2 regions of the Paenarthrobacter nitroguajacolicus genome follow, and region 2 is predicted to be linked to the other one. Evidence: riboswitches for the same ligand, from Rfam matches in the RefSeq annotation. Region 2 holds a riboswitch; the other holds the start of a gene.
The links. Region 2 has a riboswitch for thiamine pyrophosphate ahead of KCX59_RS19680 (ECF transporter S component). Riboswitches for the same ligand answer to the same signal wherever they lie in the genome.
Positions count from the first base shown of each region.

Region 1: linked by a shared signal. The riboswitch ahead of thiC (phosphomethylpyrimidine synthase ThiC) and the one ahead of KCX59_RS19680 (ECF transporter S component) in region 2 are both predicted to bind thiamine pyrophosphate.

Region 1 is NZ_CP073234.1:2,808,308-2,812,346, reverse strand. It holds gene KCX59_RS13390 (alpha/beta fold hydrolase) at 17-739, shown strand; gene thiC (phosphomethylpyrimidine synthase ThiC) at 722-2,569, opposite strand; TPP riboswitch at 2,565-2,672, opposite strand; gene KCX59_RS13380 (amidohydrolase family protein) at 2,756-3,838, shown strand; gene KCX59_RS13375 (VOC family protein) at 3,917-4,039, shown strand, end outside.
Region 2 is NZ_CP073234.1:4,172,344-4,176,382, forward strand. It holds gene KCX59_RS19675 (ABC transporter ATP-binding protein) at 1-1,517, opposite strand, end outside; gene KCX59_RS19680 (ECF transporter S component) at 1,517-2,137, opposite strand; TPP riboswitch at 2,213-2,349, opposite strand; gene KCX59_RS19685 (NUDIX hydrolase) at 2,773-3,462, shown strand; gene KCX59_RS19690 (DUF4235 domain-containing protein) at 3,499-3,759, shown strand; gene mnhG (monovalent cation/H(+) antiporter subunit G) at 3,831-4,039, opposite strand, start outside.

The sequences.
Region 1 (4,039 bases), 1.4 Mb from region 2:
GGAATAGGCTGAACCAATGCATAAGCAGCGCGTAGTCTTCGTCCATGGCCTGGGAAGTTTCGGTGCTGCGGCATGGCCGAAGCAGCATGGCATGGCCCTTGCTTATGATGCACTCTTCCTTCGGCGGCACGGCTTTGACGCTATGGCCGAACCGGTGGAATCCAACGTGGCGGCGGACGTCGCAATACTGATCAATGCGTTGGTCGATTCCGGCGGCGGTCACATCGTTGCCCATGAACAAGGTGCAATATCCGCCATGCTGGCAGCCGTCGAGCGCCCGGACTTGGTGCACTCACTTTGCTTGGTAGAGCCGTCCTGTTTGTCCCTGACCGCTGAGCTTCCGGCGACTGCTTCCTATCGGGCCCTCATGGAGCCGCTGTTCGACGTGCGAAACCAGCTCAACGACGCCGATTACCAGCGTGAGTTTTACCGGCGTGCTTTCTCCGCCGAGACCGGCGGACTGGACACTCCGGAGGCGCGGCGGTCAGCACACAGGCTCCGGCTCCAAGCACCGCCATGGGAAGCTCCGCTTCACATTGTGCCGGGCGTTCCCACGCTGGTTCTCACTGGCGGTTGGGAGCCCTTGTACGAGGAAATCGCCGGCTATCTCCAGGAGACCGGCGCCCTCCGCCGCGTCGCAGCGGGTGGACACCGGCCCCAGGATTCAGTTGATGGCGATCAGGCAATCCGCTCATTCATCGCGGACGTCGGACGAGCCATGTCAGCTCAGGCTTCCTGAACTGCTTCCGTTTAAGTTCGTTGGGACCTGAAGTTCCGGCAGGTAGACCTTTCCGCCGGAGGCCAGGAACTCCTCGCTCTTTTCCCGCATCCCGCTGTACATCCCGGCGATTGCGGCCTGCGACTCTGCCGAACCATACTCGTCACGGATGTCCTGGCTGATGCGCATCGAACAGAACTTGGGGCCGCACATGGAGCAGAAATGCGCGGTCTTCGCTGGTTCGGCGGGCAGGGTCTCGTCATGGAAGGATTCTGCCGTGACCGGGTCAAGGGACAAAGCGAACTGGTCCCTCCAGCGGAACTCGAACCGTGCCTTGGAAAGAGCATCATCACGCTCATGGGCCCCCGGATGTCCTTTGGCGAGGTCAGCTGCGTGAGCCGCGATCTTATACGTGATGACCCCCGTCTTGACGTCGTCCTTGTTGGGGAGCCCCAGATGCTCCTTGGGGGTCACGTAGCAGAGCATCGCCGTGCCGTAGCGGGCAATCTCCGTGGCGCCGATTGCTGACGTGATGTGGTCATAGCCGGGGGCGATATCGGTAACCAACGGCCCCAACGTGTAGAACGGCGCACCCTTGCAGAGTTCCTGCTGACGCTCCACATTTTCCCGCACCAGATGGAAGGGAATGTGCCCGGGTCCCTCCACCATGACCTGCACGTCGAATTCCCACGCCCGCTGCGTCAGCTCCGCGAGCGTATCAAGCTCGGCGAACTGCGCGGCGTCGTTGGCGTCGGCGATGGAACCCGGGCGGAGACCGTCACCCAGGGAGAACGCGACATCGTATTTGGCGAAGATTTCGCACAACTCGTCAAAGTGCGTGTAGAGAAAGTTCTCCTGGTGGTGTGCCAGGCACCATCCGGCCATAATCGATCCGCCGCGGGAAACGATGCCCGTGACGCGGTTGGCGGTCAAGGGCACGTACCTCAGCAGGACGCCAGCGTGAATGGTCATGTAGTCCACACCCTGCTCGCATTGCTCGATCACCGTATCGCGGAAGATCTCCCACGTCAGCTGGTTGGCCTCCCCGTTTACCTTCTCAAGTGCCTGGTAAATAGGCACTGTTCCGATCGGAACGGGCGAGTTGCGGATGATCCACTCGCGAGTGGTGTGGATGTCATCTCCGGTGGAGAGGTCCATCACCGTGTCAGCGCCCCACTGGGCTGCCCACTGCAGTTTGTCCACTTCCTCTGCAATGGAGCTGGTGACTGCCGAGTTGCCGATGTTGGCGTTGATCTTGACCAAGAATGCCTTGCCAATGATCATCGGCTCGGATTCAGGGTGGTTGATGTTGTTCGGAATAATCGCCCTTCCCGCGGCGACTTCGCTGCGGACCAGCTCAACGTCACAGTTCTCCCGCAACGCAACGAACTGCATCTCCGGAGTCACGACGCCTTGTTTCGCGTAGTGCATTTGCGTGACGGTCTTACCCGCGACGGCGCGGCGCGGCACCGGTTGCGCACCCTTCCACTCCGCTGACGCGGCTCCACGCCGAACCGCGGACTTACCGTCGTCGAGCAGGTTCCTTTCCCGCCCCGAATAAGCCTCCGTGTCTCCGCGGGATTCGATCCATGGTGCACGGAAAGGCTCCAGGCCCACCACGGGATCGCTTCCGGGGCCCGCTGTTCGGTATACCTGCAGAGGTTTGTTTGCTTGCCCATTGGGAGAAGGCTCCAAGGCGATCTCCGTGACGGGGACCCGTATGCCGTTACCTGGGTCTTCCAGCCAAGCCAACGAATGGGACTTCAGGGATTGCGTTACAGTTTCCGCCGTATTTTGGACAGTATTCGTCTGGTTTTGGGCAGGGCTGTGCTGTGTTTCTGTGGTGCTCAAGGGAATACTCACTTCCTTCGCCGGCATTACCCGGACAGGTTCAACGGTCGCAGACTGCGTCAGTCCGATCTCAGCCCCTGCAGGGGCCCCCGTGTGGTCGTAGACGAAGCTACCACAGCTCCCGACGGGCTCCCAGTCACATGCAGGCACCAGGCTCCAACACGCCGCCCCCGCTACGCTTTTGCCATGGCCAACATCATCGAATTCAGCGGACCTGCGCTCGTATCGGCAGTCGAAGAGCGCCATGGGCTGTGGTCCGTAGACGGCATACTGACGTTTGAGCGTCCCGGTGCGACGCCGGACAGGATATTGGATGGCTGGGTCCTGCCAGGTTTGGTTGATGCCCACTGTCACATCGGACTCGGCCTTGGAGGAGCGGTGAATGAACAGGCAACGCTCGCCCAGGCCCAAGCAGACCTCGACGCCGGAACGCTGCTGATCCGCGATTGCGGATCGCCCGCCGACACCCGCTGGGTGCAGCAACGAACGGACCTGCCGCGACTGATCAGGTCGGGTCGGCATATCGCCCGGAGTCGGCGTTATCTTCGCGGTTTGGGTCATGAAATTGAGCCGCGGGAACTAGTGGAAACGGTCCGAAAGGAAGCCCGTGACGGAGATGGCTGGGTAAAACTTGTGGGCGACTGGATCGATCGCGGCGTTGGAGACCTCGCTGCCTCGTTCCCCGCGAAGACCGTCAAGGAAGCCATTTCCGCGGCCCATGATGAGGGAGCAAGGGTCACCGCGCATTGTTTCGGTGAGGACACCATCGATGACATGCTCGACGCCAATATCGACTGCATAGAGCACGCCACCGGACTCCTTCCGCGGCACCTTCCCCGTTTGGTGGAACAGTCAGTGCCCATCGTCCCCACCCTGGTCAACATCGCTACCTTCCCGGATATCGCAGCCCAGGCAGCGCCGAAGTTTCCGGAGTACGCGGACCACATGATGCGTCTCTGGGAGCGTCGTCGCGAGCGTGTGCTGGAGGCCTTCGAAGCGGGGGTTTCCGTCTATGCCGGTACTGACGCCGGTAGCGTGATCAAACACGGCAGGATTGCGGACGAAATGATGGAACTCCACGACGCCGGCCTTCCGCCGGCGGCGGTCCTGCACGCCGCCGCCTGGGGCGCCCGTGAGTGGCTGGGAGTCGAGGGCATCAGCGAAGGCGCAAGTGCCGACGTCGTGCTGTGCAGTGACGATCCGCGCCGTCATCCGGGTACCATCGCGGCGCTCAAACATGTCGTGCTCAGGGGTAATGTCGTTCGTTAGGAATAAATTGAAGCTTCAAGTAATTTAGATAGGTAAGAAGGTGCCGATGCGCGGCCACCTCAGAACCGGGAGCTTCACATGACCTCATCATTCAGCCAGGATCTTCTGCCTGCCGAACTCACCATGGGCACCGTCATGCTCAAGGTGGGCGACATGAAGGTCATGAGCGACTACTATCAGCGAGCACTTGGCCTGGAAGTC
Region 2 (4,039 bases):
GTTCCGCCGAGTACAGCACTGAATTCCTGATCGTGGGTTACGGAGACCACCGCGGTTCCGGCGTCCAGCAACTCGGAAAGGAACGACGCCAGCTCGGCCCAGGTATTCGCGTCCTGGCCAAACGTTGGCTCGTCCAGAACAAGGACTTTGGGGTGCGCGGCCAGCACCGTGGCCACCGAGAGCCGGCGCTTTTCCCCGCCGGATAACGTATACGGATTGGCGTCGACGAGATGGGTGAGCCGCAACCGTTCCAGCAACTCGTCCACGCGCTCCTGGCCGTGGCCCAGATGCTTCGGACCAAACATCAACTCATCCAGGACCTTGCCCGTGACGAACTGATGTTCCGGCTCCTGGAACACCGTCCCGATGCGGGAAATCAGCTGGTCTGCTTTCCACTTGAACGGATCAATGCCCGCACGCTCGGAAAGTTCGACGGCGGCACTCACTTTGCCGTCCACGGGCGCCAAAAGACCTGCCAATGTGAGCGCGAACGTGGACTTTCCGGCACCATTGGGACCCGTAATGGTCAGGGCTTGGCCTGCCCGGACCTGCGCACTGATGTCCGTTTGCACGGGAACGGGCGGGATGGTTTTGAAACCTTTGCGCCGTGGCTTTAGTCGGGAAACAGCAAGGTCCTGGGCTGCGAGGAGAAGCTGCGCGGCGTCCGGTTCTTTATGGCGGGTGCGGGTTGCCGGAACGTACCCCGGCACCCAGACGCCAGCCGACATCAGCAGGGTGCGGGCCTCGGAAAGGACCTGGTCGGGAGGGCCGTCCAAGAGGACGCCGCCGGCAGCATTCCCGGTCCCTGCGGCCGTGCTGGACCCTGGCTGCAGGACCACAATCCTGTCCACCAGGTCTTTCCACACGGACACGCGGTGTTCCACCACAACCAGCGTGGCGCCGGTCTTGTCCAGGCATCGCCCAACAGCATCACGGACCTCCAGCACCCCTGCAGGATCCAGGTTGGCCGTTGGTTCGTCCAACAGGATCAGCCCGGGCCGCATCGCCAAAATGCCCGCAAGCGCAAGGCGCTGCTTCTGACCGCCGGAGAGCGCCGCCGTCGGGTGATCCAACGCCAGACCTCCGCCGGCGGCGGTACGCAACCCGACGTCGTCGAGCGCTTCATGGACACGGGACCAAATCTCGTCCCGCGGCACGGCAAGGTTCTCCGCACCGAAGGCAACGTCGTCGCCGACCCTCGACAAAACCACCTGCGTCTCGGGGTCCTGCTGCATCAGTCCCGCGCGTCCTCGCTGCTCGCGGGGCGCGGCGCCATCGATCAGCAGGGAGCCGGTCTCATCCGAGTCGTCTTCCTCATCCCCCAGCACCCCGGCGAGGGCATGCAGGAGCGTGGATTTGCCGGCACCCGAAGGTCCAAGCAGCAGTACGCGCTCCCCGGGTTCGATCCGAAGGTCGAGGCCCTGAATGGCAGCTTGGGCACGGCCGGCATGCCGCCAACCCCAGCCCTCGGCTGAGATGGCGGCAGGCCTCACCGTGCCGCTTTGCGTGGCCGACATCAGCTGAAGACGGGCTCCGAAGCGGCCTTGCGCGAGGCGAAGGAACTCAGCACGCCGGTCTTGGCCAGGCCGCGTGTCGCCACCCATGAGAGTGCGCCCGCGATGATTGCGCCGGAAATTGAGGTGAAGGTGATGTAGGCCAGCTTGTCGACGGCTTCATAGGCGATGTTCCAACCCCACGGGAGGAAGGAGTCGTTCAGGCCGCAGAAGAGGCCCGCGCCCGCACCGGCGAGGAGGGCAGTGGGCAGGTTGAACTTCTTGTACCGGAAGGCGGCAAAGATGAGTTCCGCGCCCAGGCCCTGCAGAACGCCGGAGATGAGCACGGTGGTGCCGTACTGCGAACCCATGATGAGCTCACCGGTGGCGGCAACAGTTTCGCAGAACAGGGCTGCACCCGGCTTGCGGATAATGAGCATGCCCAGGACCGCGGGGATCATCCAGCCGCCGGCAATCAGGCCGGTGAGAGGCGGATACGTCGCGTTCATGGGGATGGATACCAGTGCGGCGCCTTGGGACCATGCCCAGAAGATCACGCCGCCCGCGATGGCGATCAAGGCCGCCACAACGATGTCTACAACACGCCAGTTATAACTGGTCTTCTTCACGTTTACCGTGGTCATTTTCTGCCTCCTGAGGTTACAGGAGGGGAAAGTGCTCCCCGGAATCCGGCTGGCCTGCGCCGCCCGGATCCGGACACTCTGAGAAGCTCGACTCCCTTGCGCCGGTACTAACCGGATCAGGTTCGAGGGTCTGCGGCTGTCCGCACTCTCAGCGCCCTCGCGTCTCCTGCATCTCTGCAGAGTCCGACGGCGGCGCTCCCCTGTCGTTATCAAATCTGCCCTGATGGGCTGGTTCAGTTTACACCTGAGTCTGTGGCGGGTGTTGGTCTGTTGCCGGCAGGCGGTCACAATCGGCAGTGGTGGTGCGTTCCAGGGCTTCCGGGGGTGCGTTGCGAGGGCTTCCGGAGGTGCGTTGCGAGGGCTTCCGGGGGTGCGTTGCGAGGCCCACTCAGCACGCTTACCCCACACCATTCCCTGCACACCAGGCCCCACAACAAGACGGGGGTGCGTTGCGAGGCCCGCTCTGCACCCATCCCCCACACCATTCCCTGCACACCGGGCCCCACAACAAGACGGGGGTGCGTTGCGAGGCCCACTCTGCACCCTTCCCCCACACCATTCCCTGCACACCGGGCCCCACAACGAGACCTGAGAGAATGAACCAGCAGAATCCACCGCGGCAAAGGGGCACCTTCATGACTGACCTTCCCCAGCAAGACCTCCCCCTTCCCACAGAAGTGCCCCAGCCGCGCCTGGCCGCGAGCGTCATCCTCCTCCGTGACTCCCCGGGCGGACTCGAAGCCTTTGTCCAGCACAGGGTGAGCACCATGGACTTCGCCGCCGGCATGGTGGTCTTCCCCGGTGGACGGGTGGATGCCGCGGACGAGTCCGGCTGGGACTACCCCTCGGACCTGCTTCAACGCCACGCGGCGGACTGGCAGCAGAGCTCCATCTGCAGTGGCGCGGGCGAAGCCACGAAGAACGCCGGAACGGTGCTTTCCGCCGCAATCCGTGAAGTCAAGGAGGAAGCCGGGCTCAGCATCGACGCCTCTGACCTCCGCCCGTGGGCCAACTGGATCACACCGACAGACATGCCCAAGCGATTCGACACCTACTTTTATGTTGCCAAGCCCTCCCCGGGGGCCGAACCGCGGCACCAGACCACGGAGGCCTGGCAATCACTGTGGATGCCGGTAGCGGACATTCTTGCGGCGGAGGCCGCGGGCACCCTGAAACTGATGCCGCCCACGTATTACCTGCTCAAACAAATCGCCGGGTTCGCCACCGTGGATGCTCTTTGGTCGGCCGAACACGATGTTGTTCCGGTTCTGGCACCTGTCGGCTCCATGGCTGCGTTCCTCAAGGAGCGGGAAAACCGCCGCTAGCGCTTGGAACGAGCTGGAGCCGGTTAGGCTGGGAGCATGAACCTCTTCTTCAAGCTGATCGGCGCCGGAGTAAGTCTCGGAGCAGGCTTCGTAGGTACCAAACTTGTCAACAAAGGGTGGGAAAAGGCCACGGGCAACAAACCACCCTTGGGCAACGACGACATGGAATCGAGTCTTCGCTCGGCCCTGACTTTCGCGCTGATTTCAGCCTTCGTCAGCACACTCATCCAGGTCCTGGCGAGCAGGGGCACGCAGCGCGCCATTGCACGCTTCGCCAAGACCCACGACATCGTCTAGGCAACCGCACCACTACACAACGCCGGGATCACCCATGAGGGTAGTCCCGGCGTTCGTTGTTTCCGCTGCTGCTAGCGCTGGTTCCCGGGCTCTTGCCCCGCGGCCGCCCGCTGCACAACCGCTTCAAGTTCATCCTTGGTGAGCATTTCGCGATGCCCGTGCTTGGTGCGGTAGGCGGAGCGGCCCACCATGTGAGCGGAAACCGGGGCCGTCAGGAGCTGGAAAATCCACGCCACCAGAAGGACTGGCCATACCCACCAGGTCCGCATCTGGAGGCCGA